Regions from separate parts of the Megasphaera sp. UPII 135-E genome, predicted to be linked through region 1. Evidence: riboswitches for the same ligand, from Rfam matches in the RefSeq annotation. Region 1 holds a riboswitch; each other region holds the start of a gene.
The links. A riboswitch is a leader RNA that binds a small molecule or an ion and turns the genes downstream of it on or off. The one in region 1 is predicted to bind S-adenosylmethionine.

Region 1 (6,265 bases):
TTTAAGATTTTGTTTGGTTGTCCACAACGCACGTTGTTATATGTATATAGACCATGTATGGTACAGCAGCATTTGCAAGAAAACGCAGTTCAATGTTTTTTGCAAGCTTATGGGTATACTCCAGGTATTCCCTTAGCAGATATGTTGGAGCATTTGTCAGAACGGTTTGCTGTAGGTGATTGTTTTCCTCATGAATTAGGCTTGTTTCTAGGCTATCCTTTAGATGATGTTTGTGGTTTTATTCAACACAGAGGTTGTCATGCTAAATTATGTGGAGAATGGAAAGTTTATGGTGATACGGAAAAGGCAATGCAACTGTTCCGTAAGTTTGAATGTTGTCGTCGAACCTATAGTAGGCAGCTTGCTGTGGGGACATCATTAGAATCGCTCATTGTAGCGTAAGGAGGAATTTTGTTATGGTAGAAATCGTATATTGGAGTGGCACTGGTAACACGGAAGCAATGGCCCAAGAAATTGAAGCAGCAGCAAAAGCAGCAGGTGCAGAAGTTGAATCAGTTTTGTTTGATGACACGGATGTTGATACCGTAGCATCTAAAGATGTTATCTTATTAGGCTGCCCTGCAATGGGAGCAGAAGAATTAGAAGAAACTGTAGTAGAACCGTTTGTTGCTGATTTATTACCCAAATTAAGCGGTAAAAAAGTAGGCTTATTTGGCTCTTATGGCTGGGGTACTGGCGAATGGATGGATGCATGGGAACAACGTGTAAAAGATGCAGGTGCTACGGTTATCGGTACAGCTATTGTTAATGAAACACCGAATAATTCAGAAGAATGCGAAGCATTGGGCAAAGCTGCTGCACAAGCATAATAAATAGCGTTGAAAATGGTTGATTCATACCTCTCTAACACATATATATATAAAAAGAAACAGTATCTTTTCGATACTGTTTCTTTTTTTTATTTCTTTTTTATAATAGTGATTCTAAGTATTCTTTTGTTTGATCTCCGATTGTGGTATGTTGTATAGACCCATCTTTTACAAATAATAACGTGGGAATTACATTCACTTCATATCGCATTGCCAAGGCGGGTTGTTCATCTACATTTACTTTTACTAGCGTAACTTCAGGATGATCCGCTATGATAGATTCTACAATGGGGAGCATGGTGGTACAATGACCACACCAGGTAGCCCAAAAGTCAACAATCACGGAGCCTTTGCTTTGTAAAACAAGTTGATCAAAATTTTCTGTTGTAGCATTTATAATGTTCATCCTATTCACTCCTTATCTATCGATCATTAACAGCTATTATGTTGTTAATGTAATTAGTATATCATAAAAGTGAACGTTTGTCTTTTTTGAATGTCATTGATTATACTTGTATAGATTGATTAAAAAGCGGGGAGAACAGCACCTTTGAACTGATTGTTGATAAATTTACGAATTGGTTCAGATTGATAAATTGAAACAATCTTTTTATAGGTTTCGTTTGTTTCATCGCCCGTATGAACGGCAAATACATTTGCATAGGGAGAATCTTTACTTTCTATGAGGAGTGAATCTTTTTGTGGATTTAATCCAGCTGGAATAGCATAGTTTGTATTAATGCAAGCAATACCTGTGTCATCGAGGGAACGAGGAATTTGTGCTGCGTCTAATTCAATAAATTTTAAATTTTTCGGATTTTTCACAACATCCCGTACAGAAGCGGATATATCATTCCCATTTTTTAAGGTAATTAAGCCTGCTTTTTGTAATAGTAATAAAGCACGTGCACCGTTTGTTGGATCATTAGGTATAGCAACTTTTGTTCCAGGAGCTATATCGGCTATCTTTTTATAAGTGTGAGAATAGACGGCCATGGGTAAAATGATGGTCTTGCCAATAGAAACAAGGGGAAGTCCTTCTTTTTTGATGACATTATTTAAATATGGTTGATGTTGCATAGAGTTCATATTAATATCTTTTTCGGCTAAAGCTTTATTCGGTTGTACATAGTCATTAAATTCTACGACTTTGATTTTAATGCCTTGCTTTGCAGCTTCTTTTACGACTTCGTCCATTACTTCTGCTTGCGGACCGGCCGTAACGCCAATACTTACTTCGTTGGTTGAGGTGGTTTGAGATCCACAACCAGCTGCTAATAAGCAAGCGGCAATTAAAATAGTAGAGGCAATTTTTTGAATAAGTTTGTTCATAAAATCAAATCCTTTCGCATAAAATGAATAACAAAAAACCGTCATACAGATGACGGTTTTTGTTATTCGTTCATCTGCCGGTATACACCGTAGGAATTAGCACCTATCCCGTTGGAAAGGGGGGTTGCTGCAGTTTCATCGGGCCAATCCCTCAACTGCTCTTGATGAAAAGACGGTATGCTTTTGTTGTTTTGTATCTTATCATAGGTTTGTGATAAGGTCAATTTATAAATTTATACAAATTAGTTACAATTTCAAGTCAACGACAGCAGAAACTCCAACGCCATCAACACGGCTGAGATTCGTTATATTAGTACTAGCTAATGGAATATAGGTATTAGCACGAGCAATTCCATTTATGCTAGCCTCTAGTTGACCTACGGCCTTTACTTTTTGTACTTGCTTTTGGGGACCAATTACTTGAACTGCACCAATATAGTTGCCCGTACCGACACTGAGGACAGGAACTACTTTGGTGGCATAATTGGTGCCAGCACCGGTTTTAATTAATACATTATTTAGGACGGTATTTATTTGTTCGCCGTAGCGATTTACCAGAACGGAAACACCGCCTAATTTTAAAAGGGAACCAAAATTAAAAGCTTGTGTAGTAGCGATACCACTACAAGTGATAACGGATAATGCAATTGCTCCAGTTATTAATTGTTTTTTCATTGGAGATCTCCTTTCTGATGAATATATAGTAATAGTATATCAAAAAAAGAGAAAAAAGTAAGTGTTATCTTTTAACTAATACGTACATGGAGATAATGGTTCCCAATAGTGATAATCCTGCAAATAGGATATATAAGAGATGTAGTGCTGCGGATAAGACAAGGGCGTTATTAGTGGTCTGTAAGGCAAAACCTGCTAATATATACGTTACGAGAGCGAGACTGAGCGATTGACCTACGGTTCTTGATAATGCTAAGGTACTAGCAGCTAGACTGTGGTGTTCATGTGATACGGCTTGCATAATCGCTTTGTTATTAGGAGCCCCAAAAAGGGCGGAGCCAGCACCTGTAAAGCAGAGAAAAATAATAATTAAAGGGATAGAGCATTGAGGAATAAAGGCGAAACCAAGTAATCCTAGTGTTGATAATATCATACCTAATGTTGATATGATAAGGCATCCGTATTTATCAGAAGCGATTCCTGCTGGCGTAGAGAAGAGGCTCATTAATAAAGGTTGAATAAGTAAAATTAGTCCAGTTGTTGAGGGGGAAATATCGTGTATCAGTTGTAAATACAAGGAGAGGAGAAACGTTAAGCCATAAGTAGCACTATATTGGATAAAGGCGGTAATATTGGCAAAAGAAAATTGTTTGTTTTTAAATAGAAAGAGTGGTAATAGGGGATGTTTGGATCGATATTCGTGTAGAATAAAAGCAATAAGGAGAAAAAATCCCAGAGGAAGATAATAGGGATGGGACGCATATAGAGATAAACCGCCTAAAAAGAACAATAATCCTAGAACGACAAGGAGTGTACTTATGGCATTTACAAAAGGTGCTGTGGGAGAATACCATTCACGATGAACGGGTAACATGACAATATAAGCACCTAATGAAAATAAGGCAGCAAAGATAAATACATATCTCCAACCAATAGTATCGGCAATTAATCCACCGATAACAGGGCCTAGGGCTAGTCCTAAATAGGTCATGGATACACATGCCCCTAAATATTTTCCGTGTTCACGGAAAGGAATATTGGCTAATAATAAGGGAATGTAGGATACAAAAATTCCAGCTAAGGCAATTCCTTGACCAATACAACAACATAGCAAAAACGCTAGGTTAGGGGTAAATGCAGCAAGGGCTGATGTTAATGCATACATCAGCAGGGAATGCGTATAGAGCCGTTGTCTACCATATAGATCGGATAATCGACCTAAGGGGAGTAAAAGGGCAGCAGAAGGGATTAAAATTGCTGCTAAAATCCAGCTTACTTGTTCGGTCTCAATGTGTAAACAAATGCCTATAATGGGGGCGACAACTGTTAATGCAGTAGTTACTAATGAACCAGAAAAACTAATCATTCGTATGGATAAAAATATACGTTTTTCTTCACTCATGGTACCCCACCTCCACTATATATCTTTTTTTTAGTATAACAAATTTACCGTTACAAATAAAATAAAATTGTAATAAAATAAACAAAAAAAATATATATAAAATAGCTGTTTTTTTATGACGTTCATTTGTATGCTATAATAATGGTCAGAGATTATATAAAATAGCTTGTTGGGCAAACATATTCGTACATAGGGAGGATATGGTATAGATGCAAATGGGGTATATTATTCAAGAAGTAGTCATAACGTGTCCTACTTGTCAGCATAAAAGTGGGGTTATTGGCTTTTCTCATATTCATCGGGAGGGGGCTTTGCAGATATATGATAAGGTGTTGAATGACGAATCATTCTTTTTTCATATTTGTCCGTTTTGTCATGGTGAGTTGTATTTAGATATACCTTGCTTATATATCGATGATACACGAAAAAGTATGATTTGGTTAACTTCAGCGGTACCTAATATTGACGAACAGACGAAACAATTTTTGGGAGAAAGAAAATGGACGGATTATACTTGTCGTATAGTGAAAAATGCGGGAGAGTTAAGAGAAAAAATTATTGAAATGGAGTCCCCGTATGATGATAGAACGTATGAATTATTAAAAATGGGAGCATATCGTTTATTAACGCCTAGGAGGCAAGAACAATATCCGTTATCGGCATGTCATATTTCGCGAGATACGGATCAACGGTTGCTGGTATTTTTAGATAAGCAAGCTAAGCATACGGGTTGTGTCTATAAGATTAGTAAGCGGATAGAACAAATGACGCAAGACTTATTTGAACCCATTTGGATTACCGTACAGACGAAACAAGAAAAAGGGCACTTTTTGAGGTTTGATACTGCATGGGCTAATCAGATGTTGGAAGGTGCTATTCAGATGGCAGAAAGATCAAAGGGAACATATGCTCAGTTGCTTGGGTATTGGATACATTGTATAGGTCAGGAGATATTTCAATGTGACATTACAGTCGCAGAAAAGTAGTATATAATGGTAGGAGTTGAATATATTCCATTGTATAATAAAGAAAAGTGTAAATGTAAAAGGAGGATTATACATGAAAGAGGTACGTATTAAGTCTATAAAAGGACGGGAAATATTAGATTCTCGAGGCAATCCTACGGTACAAGCAGATGTTTTAGGTGATAATGGGGTGTTAGGCAGAGGCTCTTCTCCCAGTGGGGCTTCAACAGGGCAGTTTGAAGCATTAGAATTGCGTGATGGTGATCGTGCTAGATTTGCTGGTAAAGGCGTTCGCGTAGCTACTAAACATGTAAATAAAGCGATCGCACAGTTGTTAACAGGTAAGTCACTATTGCATCAATATGAATTGGATCAAGCCATGATTCAAGCGGATGGCACCGCAGATAAATCTCGGTTAGGAGCGAATGCTATGTTAGCTGTTTCTTTGGCGAGCACAGTAGCAGCTGCTGATAGTGTAGGGTTGCCTTTATATCGTTATTTAGGTGGCGTTAATGGGAATACATTGCCTGTGCCGATGATGAATATTTTGAACGGTGGTGTACATGCAGCAAATACGGTTGATGTACAAGAATTTATGATTATGCCTGTAGGGGCCACATCTTTTAAAGAAGGACTAAGATGGTGTGCTGAAGTATATCATGCATTAGCGAAAATATTAAAAGCAGAAGGGCTGTCTACGGCCGTAGGGGATGAAGGCGGATTTGCACCAGATTTGTCGACGGATGAAATCGCCATTCAGTATATTTTACATGCGATTGAAATGGCTGGATATTATCCTGGGCGGGATTTTGTGTTGGCATTGGATGCGGCCGCTAGTGAATGGAAAGGAACAGAAATTGGTTCGTATCGCTTACCTAAAAGTGGACAGACATTTACATCTAAAACATTGATTGATCATTGGAAAATGTTAGTAGAGAAGTATCCTATTTATTCTATTGAAGATGGGTTAGATGAGGAAGATTGGGATGGATGGAAATTGTTGACCCAAGAATTAGGTCATCGAATTCAGTTAGTAGGTGATGATTTATTTGTTACGAATG
Region 2 (6,265 bases), on a different contig from region 1:
AGGCCTCCATTGCATTTACCGTTACTGATGAACGTGTACTTTTATATTTCATGAGTAGCCTCCTAGATGTTATAATAATTTATTTTTTATTATAACATAAGAATAGCCTCTTTTAAATGAGGCTATTCTTTTTATTACTCTACACAAGACCTTATTTTCACTATTATATTGTAGCACTATATTAAAGAGGATCTACATCAATCAAAACACCTTGTTGTTGTAAAATGTTTTGTGTTCGTATATAATCCTTTATTTCTTGTAAATCTTTTCCCTTAATTAATAAAATAACTCTATATTTATTTCGTATTTTTTTAATTATATCAACAAAAGGACCAATCAACTCTGTCTCTTTTTGTTGATTCACTATCGGCTGCAATTGCTGCGATAACGCATTTGCTGTTTGCCATACGCGAGACTCCTGCTGATCTTGAACTAAAATTTTGATCATATCATGAAAGGGTGGATATAAAAAAGCTTTTCTATATTCAATTTCTTGCTTATAAAAAGAAAGATAATCTTGTTTCTTTGCATTTTCAATCACATAATGTTCTGGTGCATATGTCTGCATGACGACTATTCCTGGTTTATCTCCTCGGCCAGCCCTTCCTGCTGCTTGAGTTAATAATTGGAACGTCCGTTCTCCTGCCCAATAAGCAGGAACATTTAATAGACTATCTGCCGCCAAAATTCCTACAACAGTTACATTAGGGAAATCATGCCCTTTGGCAACCATTTGTGTACCTAATAAAATATCTGCTTCCCCTCGCCCAAAAGCTGCCAAAATATTTTCTCCTTGGTGCTTGCATACGGTTGTATCTTGATCCAAGCGCATGACACGAGCCGTAGGAAATAACTCATGCAGCTCCATTTCAACTTTCTCTGTACCAGAACCAAAAAATTTAATATATTTACTATTGCATTGAGGGCAGCACTGCGGGATAGGCGACGTGGCTTCACAATAATGGCAACGTAATACTTCATTGTCTTTATGATATACCATCGGCACCTCACACGTTTGGCACATAACGACAAATCCACATTTTCGACACATAACAAAAGTTGAAAATCCTCGTCGATTTAACAAAATAATCGCCTGTTCATGTGCAGCTAATGCCTTTTTTAACTTATCCATGAGGGTATATGAAAGGACACTATAATTTCCCATGTCCAACTCACTGCGCATATCCACTACACATACTGATGGTAAATTTCTTCCTGACACACGTTGCGATAATGATAAAAGAGTATATTTTCCCTGCAAGCTTTGATAATAGTCTGTAATTAACGGCGTGGCACTTCCCAAAACAACAGGACAGCCATAATAGGCAGCACGTTTCTGTGCAACTTTAACCGCATGATACCGTGGGGCTTCATCTTGTTTATAAGACGTATCATGACATTCATCTATAATAACTAATCCTAATTGCTGGACTCCCGTAAAGACCGCCGAGCGAGCACCAATACAAATATGTGCCAAGCCTTCTTTCATTCGCAGCCACGCTTCTTTGCGTTCTCCCTTAGACAATTTGCTATGCATAATGACCACTTCATCACCAAAACGTGCTAAAAAGCGCTGTACCATTTGCCCCGTTAAGGCGATTTCAGGAACTAAGACCAATACTTGCTTTGCTTTAGCCAGTACATCTGCCGTTAATTGAATATATACTTCCGTTTTTCCACTACCCGTTACCCCATGCAATACGTAGGTTTTCCCCTCTATATCTTGGCGTACAGTATGTATTGCCGACACTTGTTCACTTGTTAATTTCCATGGTGAATAAAAAGATGACATCCCCTCAGCTGAATTAGATTTCTTCAACCGTTTACTGATACCAATACACCCAGTTTGAGATAATGCGAATACCAGTTGACGCTGAAATCCATCCTGTGACAATTGTTCTAACGTACATTCTTTATGCTGTTCCATATATGCCAATAAAGCCTTTTGCCTTGGCCGGCGTACTAATATACCTTCATTATCCGCATGTACCCACTGTACTATCGTTTCTTGTTTATCGACAATATTATTTTTAATCGTAGCTCGCACACGAATAATATGTTGGTTAATAAGCCGCTCTATTGTGGGCTTACCAAAAATAGAAATAGCTTTTTCATACGAACACATAGAAGAAGAAATAGACTGCACAATTTTTTGATCATGTACATCAAGGTCTGTTATGCCCGTGTTCACAACAAGATAAGATTGACGAGTGATCCCCTTTTTTTCTACCATAAATAGACGAAAAGCATCAGCCATGGTACATAAATAATACGAATGAATCCAAAGTGCCGTTTGTACCATTTCTTCTTGAAATCCACTTTGCTGTGATAATACTTCTAATATTGCTTTTAAAGAAAAAGAAAAATCACGCTCATTTGCTTCTCTAATGCAAATAACAATACCTTCTTCTTTTCGATATCCAAAAGGAATTAATACACGACTACCAACAGTAATATTCAATCCTTCAGGTATGAGATAGGAAAACGTTTGTTGTAATTGTTTAGCCGTTGTATTAATAATAATATCTGCAATCATATTGTCGCCTCATCTGCACATAAAGATAAGGGCTTGATATACAAGCCCTTATTCATTTTATCATATTCACTTTATATTCTCTAGTATATATCAGCAATGCGTTTAATTATAAACCAGCTTCTTTACGCAACACATCTGCTTTATCCGTACGTTCCCATGGTAAATCTAAATCATTCCGTCCGAAATGTCCATATGCAGCCGTTTGTTTATAAATAGGACGTAATAAATCTAACATTTTAATAATGCCAGCTGGACGCAAATCAAAATGTTTTTCAATTAACTGTACAATTGTTTCGTTATCCACTTTACCTGTACCAAATGTATCTACATGGATGGATACAGGACGTGCAACCCCAATCGCATAAGCCAATTGTATTTCGCATTTATCCGCTAAACCTGCAGCGACAATATTTTTCGCAACATAGCGTGCCGCATATGCAGCGGAGCGGTCTACCTTTGTAGGATCTTTACCAGAGAAGGCACCACCTCCATGCCGTGCCATACCACCATACGTATCTACGATAATTTTACGACCGGTTAAGCCTGAATCTCCTTGTGGACCACCAATAACAAAACGACCCGTAGGATTAATAAAGAGTTTGGTTTTGTCATCAAATAACCCATCCGTTAATTCTGGTTTTAATACATACGCAATTAAATCTTTTTCAATTTGTTCACGTGTTACTTCTGGACTATGTTGTGTCGAAATAACAATCGTATCAATATGTACAGGTTTTCCGTCTTCATATTCTACAGTAACCTGTGTTTTGCCATCAGGACGCAAATATGATAAGGTTTTATTTTTACGAACTGCTGCTAATCGACGAGATAACCGATGTGCTAAAGAAATAGGCAAAGGCATATAATCATCAGTTTCATTTGTAGCATAGCCAAACATCATACCCTGATCGCCTGCACCAATAGCATCAAATTCATCTGTCTTACTTTCTTTATATTCTTTGGCAGCATCAACACCCATTGCAATATCGCCAGATTGTTCATCTAATGAAACAAGAATACCACAAGTATCACAATCAAAACCATATTTTGCCCGTGTATACCCAATATCACGCACAGTATCACGAATAATACGTGGAATATCAACATAACAACTTGTAGAAATTTCTCCTACCACATGAATAAGACCTGTTGTTAACACTGTTTCACATGCTACACGAGCATGTGGATCTTTTTCCAAAATCGCATCTAAAATGCCATCAGAAATTTGATCTGCCATTTTATCAGGATGGCCTTCCGTTACAGATTCAGAAGTAAAAAATTCACGATTTTTAGCCATTTTATTCCTCCTAAAAAAAATTCCCCTCTGGTAAGAGGGGGAACAATACCCATCTTCCAGTAGTATAACTGTTGGAATTAGCACCTTTCTATCGAAGGTTGCTGCGGCATCACAGGGCCAATCCCTCCGCCGACTCTTGATGGAACTATATTTCATTATACAAATTAAGTATATACTATGCCTATAAATAATGCAATAGTAAGTTTAATTTTTCTTTACCCTAAGCGTGCCGTTTTTCCCAAATAGAAATAGCTCGTTCCATAATAATCGTCGCTAATTCAAATTTATCCATTTTAGGCAACGCTTCTTGTGTACCATCAGCAAATAACAAGGTAGCAATATTCGTTTCGCCACGAAAACCGGCACCTTCCACACTGACATCATTAGCAACTAACATGTCTAAATTTTTTTTCTGTAATTTTGCCATTCCATATTCTACAATATTAGTCGTTTCTGCGGCAAAGCCCACCAAGATTTGCTGGTGCTTACGCTCACCTAAAGAATGCAAAATATCTGGATTTTTTTCTAATTTTAATTCTAACCGATCGTCTGTTTTTTTTATTTTATTTTTTGCCGGACAAGAAACACGATAATCAGCTACAGCTGCTGCTTTAATAACCATATCACAGTCATCATATAATTGGTCAACAGCGTCCTTCATTTCGCGTGTCGTTGTCACGTCAATACGTTTAGAAACCCCACGCGGTGTTTCTAAATTCGTTGCTCCCGTTATTAAGATGACTTCCGCACCTGTAAGTGCTGCCGCTTTGGCAATAGCAAATCCCATGCGACCGCTGGAATGATTACCTAAAAACCGCACGGGATCCAACGGTTCTCTAGTTCCCCCTGCTGTAACAATAACTTTTTTCCCGTAAAACGAGTCGTGCGACTAAGCTGAAATTCAATTTCTTTAATGATATCAACTGGTTCAGGCATTCTCCCCTTACCTTCAATACCACATGCTAAGTAACCACTATCTGGCTCCATGCTGAGATATCCATACTGAGATAGACGCTGTAAATTAGCTTGCACAATTTCATTAGCATACATATTACTATTCATTGCCGGTACCAATAATATGGGAGCTTGCGTAGCCATAATAACCGTACTCACTAAATCGTCAGCAATACCGTTTGCAATTTTACCAATAATATTTGCCGTAGCTGGCGCTACCACCACTATATCAGCCCACCGTGCTAACGAAATATGTTCCACATTAAATTCAGGCGTTTCGCCAAACAACGAAGTAGCGACAGGATTGCCGGAAATTTCTCGCAACGTTAATGGTGTAATAAATTCCGTTGCATGTGCGGTCATAATACATTTTACCTCTGCACCTTGCTTACGCAACAAACTAGTAATACTCGCTGCTTTAAATGCAGCAATTCCACCAGTAACGGCTAACACAACATGTTTATTTTCTAAAAGCATGATTGCCTCCTGATTATTTGATACTATTTTTGGGCGATTCAAACGTTATTTTACCTTCTTTGATTTCTTCCATCGCCAGGGAAACAACCTTATTCGTCGGTACATCCACTAACGGGGTGTCCCCACTAGTAATTTCCCGTGCACGCTTAGCGGCTAAGGTTACCAATGTATATTTACTATCTACTTTTTTGATTAAATCTTCTAAACTTGGCTTAATTAACATATTATCTCCTCCGTTTTAATAGGCATTTAAAATTTTTTCTCTTTTTTCTTGCAATCGTATTACCTTACATTGCTCGGCCTGAACAATAGCAATTGCTTCTTTGATAGCCTGAGATAAATCATTATTGATAATAAGATAATCATATTTAGAAATCCACTGCAATTCTTCTTTCGTTTTATGAAGCCTCTTACAAATAACTTCTTCTGTATCTGTATGGCGCTCACGCAAACGTTTTGCTAATATATCAAGGCTAGGTGGTACGATATAAATACAAACGCAATTTGGATATTGTGCACGAACCTGCATCGCACCTTGAATATCTATTTCCAATAACACATGTTTTCCCTGTGCTAATAGTCCATATACATGTTCTTTAGGCGTACCATAATAATGATCATATACCTTGGCATATTCTAAAAAAGCTTGCTTCTTTAATAATGTTTCAAATTCACTAGCCGAAGTAAAATAATAATCGACACCATCTTTTTCTCCTACCCGTGGTTGACGTGTTGTCATAGAAATCGAATAATTTACATTAGGAAAATTTTTACGTAATGCTTCACAAATCGTTCCTTTACCTGCACCAGATGGTCCTGAAAATACGATCAGCAATCCCGTATCTGCCATATCTTTCATCTCCTTATTCTACTGTATCTTCTGGCTCCACTGTAACAAGTCGATGCGAAATCGTTTCTGCTTGTAATGCCGACAAAATAATTTGTCCATTATCCATAATTAGTAATGCTCTCGTTTTACGACCAAACGTAGCATCAATTAA
Region 3 (6,265 bases), on a different contig from region 1:
ATCTTCCCAGTCTTTTAATACCCAATTATACAATGGACGATGTGCTTCAAACTCTAACGTACAAATAGAATGAGTAATACGTTCAATTGCATCTGAAACAGGATGGGCAAAATCATACATAGGATAAATGCACCATGTATTTCCAGTTCGATGATGAGATGCATGTAAAATACGGTATAATACGGGATCCCGCATGTTAAGGTTAGGACTAGCCATATCAATCTTGGCCCGTAAAACCTTTTCCCCGTCTTGATATTTTCCTTCTTTCATTTCCTGAAATAATCGTAAATTTTCTTCTACACTACGATCGCGGTACGGACTTTCCTTACCAGGTTCATTAAAAGTTCCACGATAAGCATGAATTTCTTCCCCCGATAAATCATCGACATAAGCTTTTCCAAGCGAAATTAATTTCACGGCGTAATCGTATAAAATAGGGAAATAATCAGAGGCGTAAAACATACGATCATCCCATGAAAATCCTAACCATTCAACATCTTCTTTTATCGAATTAACATATTCCGTGTCTTCCTTTGAGGGATTTGTATCATCAAAGCGTAAATTCGTAATACCGCCATATTTTTTTGCAATCCCAAAATTTAAACAAATTGATTTCGCATGCCCAATATGCAAATACCCATTCGGTTCAGGTGGAAAACGGGTATGAATTCGATCTCCATATTTTTTTTCTTGTATATCTTTTTCTATACTTGATTCAATAAAATTTTTGTTTTTTTCCTGTTCCATGAACGGTCTCCCCTTTGCATATAATATGTAATTCTAACACAAAATAAAATTAGATTCTAGTAAAAAGACCTTTCCCTTTATTAGCGACGTGTAATCATTCGATACCACGCATAATAATAAGCCTTAAGCAATACTTTAAATTCAAAAAAGGTAGTCTTTCCCTGCGATTTTAAAAATTGGTGTACCATTTTTTTATGTGATGATTGATGGCAGGCTCGAAGAGATGATTCGCCCACAACACTACGATATTTACCATCTTCTTCCCACTCAAAACACAAATCATTATCTAAAGCATATAAAGATATTGCACCGGCAGCTATAAAAACCTTCCAATTATCTGCTTGAAAGCGTATGGGCGTATTCAAGTTAATAATTATTTCTGCTGCTTTTCTGTTAATAATATATGCAATAGCGCCACTAGCACGAAAACATTCATATATTTTTATGTCTTGATATGATTGAATCATTTTACCTAATCGTTTTCTTTTTCTTAAAAGCAATGCCGCTCCACCAGTTTGTTGACTAATAAATGTTTGCATAGCTGATAATAAAGAAGCTGTCATAGTTGTAGAAAAACAAACATCATCTTCAAATATACAAATCGCTTCTTCTTTTGATTGCAAAAATGCACGAAGAATATGCAAATGACTAGCCGCACACCCTACTTCTCCAGGAAGCATCGCCGTATTATTGGAGATTTCACCTAATCGTGCAGAAGACATTATTCGTCCATCAATACCTTGAAAAAAAATCGGTTTTATTCCTATTTTAGTAAATTCAGCTTGCGCATGTTCTTGACGTTTTTTTTCATTAGCCGTGGTTAATACATAGCATTTCATGCACGCCTACCTCCTCAATGCAATAATTCGGGATGCTTGATTACCCATGCCGTCCATTCACACCATGCTTGCCTTTCTTTATAAAAACAAGTAATTCCCTTCGTCTGTTCCATTTCCGTATCTTCTAACGATGACGCTATGGCGTCTTCATAATACCCAATCATATCAGATGTAAGCCAATGATAAGGGGTTATAACCGAATCAATAGGTTCTAAAAAGGACGGTGCGATCGAATAATACTCAAATCCTTCTGGTGCAATTAATTCTAATACGGTTGGCATAATATTCATATGTCCACCAATTTTAGTTTGATAAAACATAGACTGCTGTAAATCAGGATGATACATAGCAAAAGATGTACAATATTTTTCACGTAAAGTTGGATTTTTTTGCGAATACATTTCCGTGTTAAAAGGAATAATAAGTCGTGAATGGTCTCCTGTGACAATGATCAGACTATCTTCATCCAACGTCTGTACCTTACGTATAAATTGGCTCATATAATGATCGGCATACCAATACATACCTAAATTATTTAATAATTTTGAGTCCTGTCGAATATCCGCTGATAAATTAGGCATAATCCGATCTGGATCAAATCCGAATTTACCCACTGGAATCGTATAAGGGGGATGATTTGATGTCGTATAAATGAGATGGAACATAGGGATTTCTGGATCCAGTTTACAAATTTCTTCATATAACCCTTCAAAAAATATGTGATCATAAATACCAAGCCACGTATGAGGTGAATTACTAGGGCAAAATTCAGGGGCCCCTTTCTGTATTTCAAACCCTTGTGCTTTCCCAAACCGGCCAAGACTAGCCCAAGCCGTATTGCCGCCATACCAATAGGCCGTATGATAGCCCAATCTTTGCATTTGTGCCGCAAATGCAGTCGGTACTTGCTTTCGCTGAAATATGGGCATTTCATTAATTTCAAAATTAGCATCAAAAATACCTGAGAATAAACTTGCAAGTGACGGCTGTGAAATCAAGCCTGCCGGTAAAAAATTAGATACCGCTATCGTATGTTCACTTTGCCTAAATGCCTTTCCTCCATCTACTAAATGCAGGTCTTTGTATTTCTCATCAAAAGGAACTTGCGTATAACTTTCTCCTACAATGAAATATATATGCTTTGGTTTTCGTATTTTTGCACCCTTAGCATGACGCAGAAAAAACGACCAATCACGATTTTTCATTTGATCTGTTTTGCCAAATAACGGGATTAATATTTGAGTTGACTCTTCCTCCGTATGTTTTAAGATCTTTTTTTCTTGCTGTTTCAATACTAATTCAATCGCAATCAAATCATCAACAGTTGCTTTAGAAAAAAATGGATCATTTTTTAACAACGTAGGCATATTATTCCTAGATGGTTTAAACAAATGAGATAAATGTCCGCCGTATCGAATCCAATAGAATCCCACCCCAGCTAAGACAAAAAAGAAAAAGTTAACAAGATAGCGAAGGAAAGTATTATCAATCAAAAGATAGGGAATAACAGGTGTAACTAAAATACCAGCAGTAAGAAAATAAACAATTATACTATACGGAATGATCCCCAGTAAAATTATCCATCCATGGTATTGATGTAAAAAGATATCGACAAAATTACCCTTATCTGCATTTTTTCCTAATAACATCGTTTGATTGTAAATATCATGAAATTCTCCATAAAAAATCATCTTCCCCATAAATGCCACATATAAACATAAAGCATATACTACCACCCATAAACAGCGTAAAGAATCCGCTATATTTGCATATGAAACCACGAAAACACTAGGAATAGTAATACATAATAACGATAATAAATATACATAAGCATGAAAATCTAGCCCCCACAAAAATCCAAACCACAGGGATAGACGAACTTTTTTTATAATATAGAGCGTTTTTTTCACCATTTCCATAAAGATAAATAAAAAGAAATCGAAATATTGCAGAAATGATAACAGGAATAAGTATTAACTTTATATCCTGCTGTGCCCCCTCAATAAACATAGTAAACATTATTTCACCTCATTTTTTCTTATCTTTACCAATTAATTATACTATACCATATCACTATTATACATACAAATAAAAAGAAATTTTTTCAAAAGCACTTAAAAGCAGTAGTTTTGCGTTGACAAAAATAATCTAAAATGATAGAATAACTCAAACAATAAATTTAATTCATCGCGAGCAACCGAGGGACTGGCCTTATGACGTTGCGGCAACCCCCAGTTTGGGAAGGTGCCAAATCCAACGGAACATTCCGGCAGATGATGTTATGTGAGAATACAGACCATCATTCTTGTTGATGGTCTTTTTTATTTGTTTATTAAAAAAAAGGAGTTGATACTGTGATTCGTTTAGAGAATATCACCAAAACATATAGCGGTAAGGCAAAAGTAAATGCTTTAAAAGGTATTTCTTTAACTATCGAAGACAGTGAAATTTTTGGTATCATTGGCAAAAGTGGTGCCGGTAAATCTACACTAGTTAGATGTATTAATATGTTAGAAAAACCAACCGAGGGAAACGTCATTATTGACGGTAAAGATTTAACCACATTAACGGAAGCTCAATTACGAGAAGAACGAAAACATATTGGTATGATATTCCAACACTTCAATTTATTATCCTCTCGAACGGTATTTGAAAATATTGCCTTTCCTTTAGAATTAGCTGGAGCCTCCAAAGAAGCCATCGAGAAAAAGGTATCCGATTTGTTAGAACTGGTAAATTTAACTGATCGTAAATATAATTACCCTTCCCAACTTTCAGGTGGTCAAAAGCAACGAGTCGGTATTGCGCGGGCATTGGCAAGCGATCCTAAAATTTTGTTATGTGATGAAGCTACATCAGCATTAGATCCCCAAACGACAAAATCGATTTTAGATTTATTACAAGACATCAATAAGCGCTTAGGCATAACCATTGTTATAATTACACATGAAATGAGCGTTGTAAAAGATATTTGCCATCGTGTTGCCGTTATTGAAGGCGGTATCATCAAAGAATCCGGTCGTGTGGTGGATGTATTTTCGAATCCTCAATCAGAAACGATGCAAGAATTTGTGAAATCAGTTATTAATATGGAGTTACCAAAAGGACTAAAAAAATTAGGTATTTCTCCCCAACCTGCGCCAAACCTTTCCATGCTTGTGCGTTTGCGGTTTAAAGGTGCTTTAACAGGTGATCCGTTGGTTGCTTCAGTGGTTCGCAAGTTCAATATTAATGTTAGTGTATTATATGGCAATATTGATTATATCCAAAACGAACGCTTTGGCTATTTAGTTATTATTATATTAGGCGATATGGAAACACAGGCAAAAGCCTATTCCTATATCAAAACATTACCCGTAAAAAGTGAGGTGTTAGGATATGTCCCTAGAAATTGTTGATTTAATGCTCCAAGGAATTCAAGAAACATTAATAATGGTGATTGTTTCTACCATCATTGCCGCTATCATCGGTATTCCTTTGGGAGTTACATTAGTTATAACATCAAAAAATCATATTTTACAACATAAACATATTCATCAAATATTAGGAGCTATCGTTAATATTATTCGCTCTATTCCCTTTATTATTTTAATGGTTGCGATTATTCCTTTTACACGACTAGTCGTTGGTACTTCTATTGGCACCACTGCTGCTTGTGTTCCCTTAACCATCGTTGCCATTCCTTTTTTAAGTCGTTTAGTGGAAACGTCTATTCGTGATGTTGATTTTGGATTAGTCGAAGCCGCTGAATCTATGGGTGCTTCCCCTTTTCAAATTATTCGCAAAGTATTATTACCGGAAGCACTACCGACAATTATTAATAACGTTACCGTATTAATCGTTAATTTAATTGGTTCTTCTGCTATGGCTGGTGCTATTGGTGGTGGCGGCTTAGGTGATATTGCTATTCGTTACGGTTATCAACGCTTTCAAGGCGATATCATGTTAATTACTATTATTATTTTAATCGTCGGAGTAAATCTCATTCAAAGCATAGGCGATTACGCTTCTAATAAAAAAAATAAAAAGTAATCTATTTAGTTATACATATTAAATATTTTATAATTGACGCTACTATATTTTTATGCTAAAATAACAAAGCGTCATATGGAGCGGTATCGAAGTGGTCATAACGGGGCTGACTCGAAATCAGTTGGACCGAAAGGTCTCGTGGGTTCGAATCCCACCCGCTCCGCCAAAAGAAAACACAACGCAGATATTTATATCTGCGTTGTGTTTTTTTTATTGGCCTTCCCTTATTTTCTATTATCTCCATATAATACCTGAAATGATAATGCTAAATTTGTATTTTACGCTCATTTTAATTGTCAGGTCATTGAAGTTTCTGTATAATAGAAAAGTAGTTTTTATTTATTATAGTAAAAGGTTGTGATTATATGAAAGACGAAAAACAGAAATTACGCCGCAGCCTCAAAGCACGTCATATGAATATGATTGCCATCGGTGGTGCCATCGGTACAGGTCTTTTTGTTGCTGGTGGAGAAACAGTAAGTTCTGCTGGTCCAGGCGGTGCCCTTGTAGCATATGCACTTATTGGGGTTATGGTATATTTCCTCATGACTAGTCTTGGCGAAATGGCAGCGTACTTACCTGTCAGCGGCTCTTTTGAAACGTATGCCAATCGCTATGTAGATAAATCGTTAGGTTTTGCCTTAGGC

Region 2: another riboswitch for S-adenosylmethionine. It lies ahead of metK (methionine adenosyltransferase); the one in region 1 lies ahead of HMPREF1040_RS00710 (MetQ/NlpA family ABC transporter substrate-binding protein).
Region 3: another riboswitch for S-adenosylmethionine. It lies ahead of HMPREF1040_RS04445 (methionine ABC transporter ATP-binding protein); the one in region 1 lies ahead of HMPREF1040_RS00710 (MetQ/NlpA family ABC transporter substrate-binding protein).

What each region holds. Positions count from the first base shown of each region.
Region 1 covers NZ_AFUG01000006.1:19,141-25,405, reverse strand. The annotation lists gene HMPREF1040_RS00725 (DUF3793 family protein) at 1-402, shown strand, start outside; gene HMPREF1040_RS00720 (flavodoxin) at 417-830, shown strand; gene trxA (thioredoxin) at 931-1,236, opposite strand; gene HMPREF1040_RS00710 (MetQ/NlpA family ABC transporter substrate-binding protein) at 1,356-2,162, opposite strand; SAM riboswitch class I at 2,230-2,333, opposite strand; gene HMPREF1040_RS00705 (hypothetical protein) at 2,409-2,837, opposite strand; gene HMPREF1040_RS00700 (MFS transporter) at 2,902-4,239, opposite strand; gene HMPREF1040_RS00695 (CpXC domain-containing protein) at 4,449-5,225, shown strand; gene eno (phosphopyruvate hydratase) at 5,299-6,265, shown strand, end outside.
Region 2 covers NZ_AFUG01000032.1:3,946-10,210, reverse strand. The annotation lists gene thrC (threonine synthase) at 1-52, opposite strand, end outside; gene priA (primosomal protein N') at 182-2,536, opposite strand; gene metK (methionine adenosyltransferase) at 2,643-3,833, opposite strand; SAM riboswitch class I at 3,880-3,979, opposite strand; partial or broken gene coaBC (bifunctional phosphopantothenoylcysteine decarboxylase/phosphopantothenate--cysteine ligase CoaBC) at 4,054-5,264, opposite strand; gene rpoZ (DNA-directed RNA polymerase subunit omega) at 5,278-5,487, opposite strand; gene gmk (guanylate kinase) at 5,503-6,114, opposite strand; gene remA (extracellular matrix/biofilm regulator RemA) at 6,128-6,265, opposite strand, start outside.
Region 3 covers NZ_AFUG01000032.1:16,441-22,705, reverse strand. The annotation lists gene HMPREF1040_RS04460 (glutamine--tRNA ligase/YqeY domain fusion protein) at 1-747, opposite strand, end outside; gene HMPREF1040_RS04455 (glycosyltransferase family 25 protein) at 828-1,586, opposite strand; gene HMPREF1040_RS04450 (LTA synthase family protein) at 1,601-3,286, opposite strand; SAM riboswitch class I at 3,768-3,866, shown strand; gene HMPREF1040_RS04445 (methionine ABC transporter ATP-binding protein) at 3,941-4,984, shown strand; gene HMPREF1040_RS04440 (methionine ABC transporter permease) at 4,965-5,618, shown strand; tRNA gene HMPREF1040_RS04435 (tRNA-Ser) at 5,696-5,784, shown strand; partial or broken gene HMPREF1040_RS04430 (amino acid permease) at 5,984-6,265, shown strand, end outside.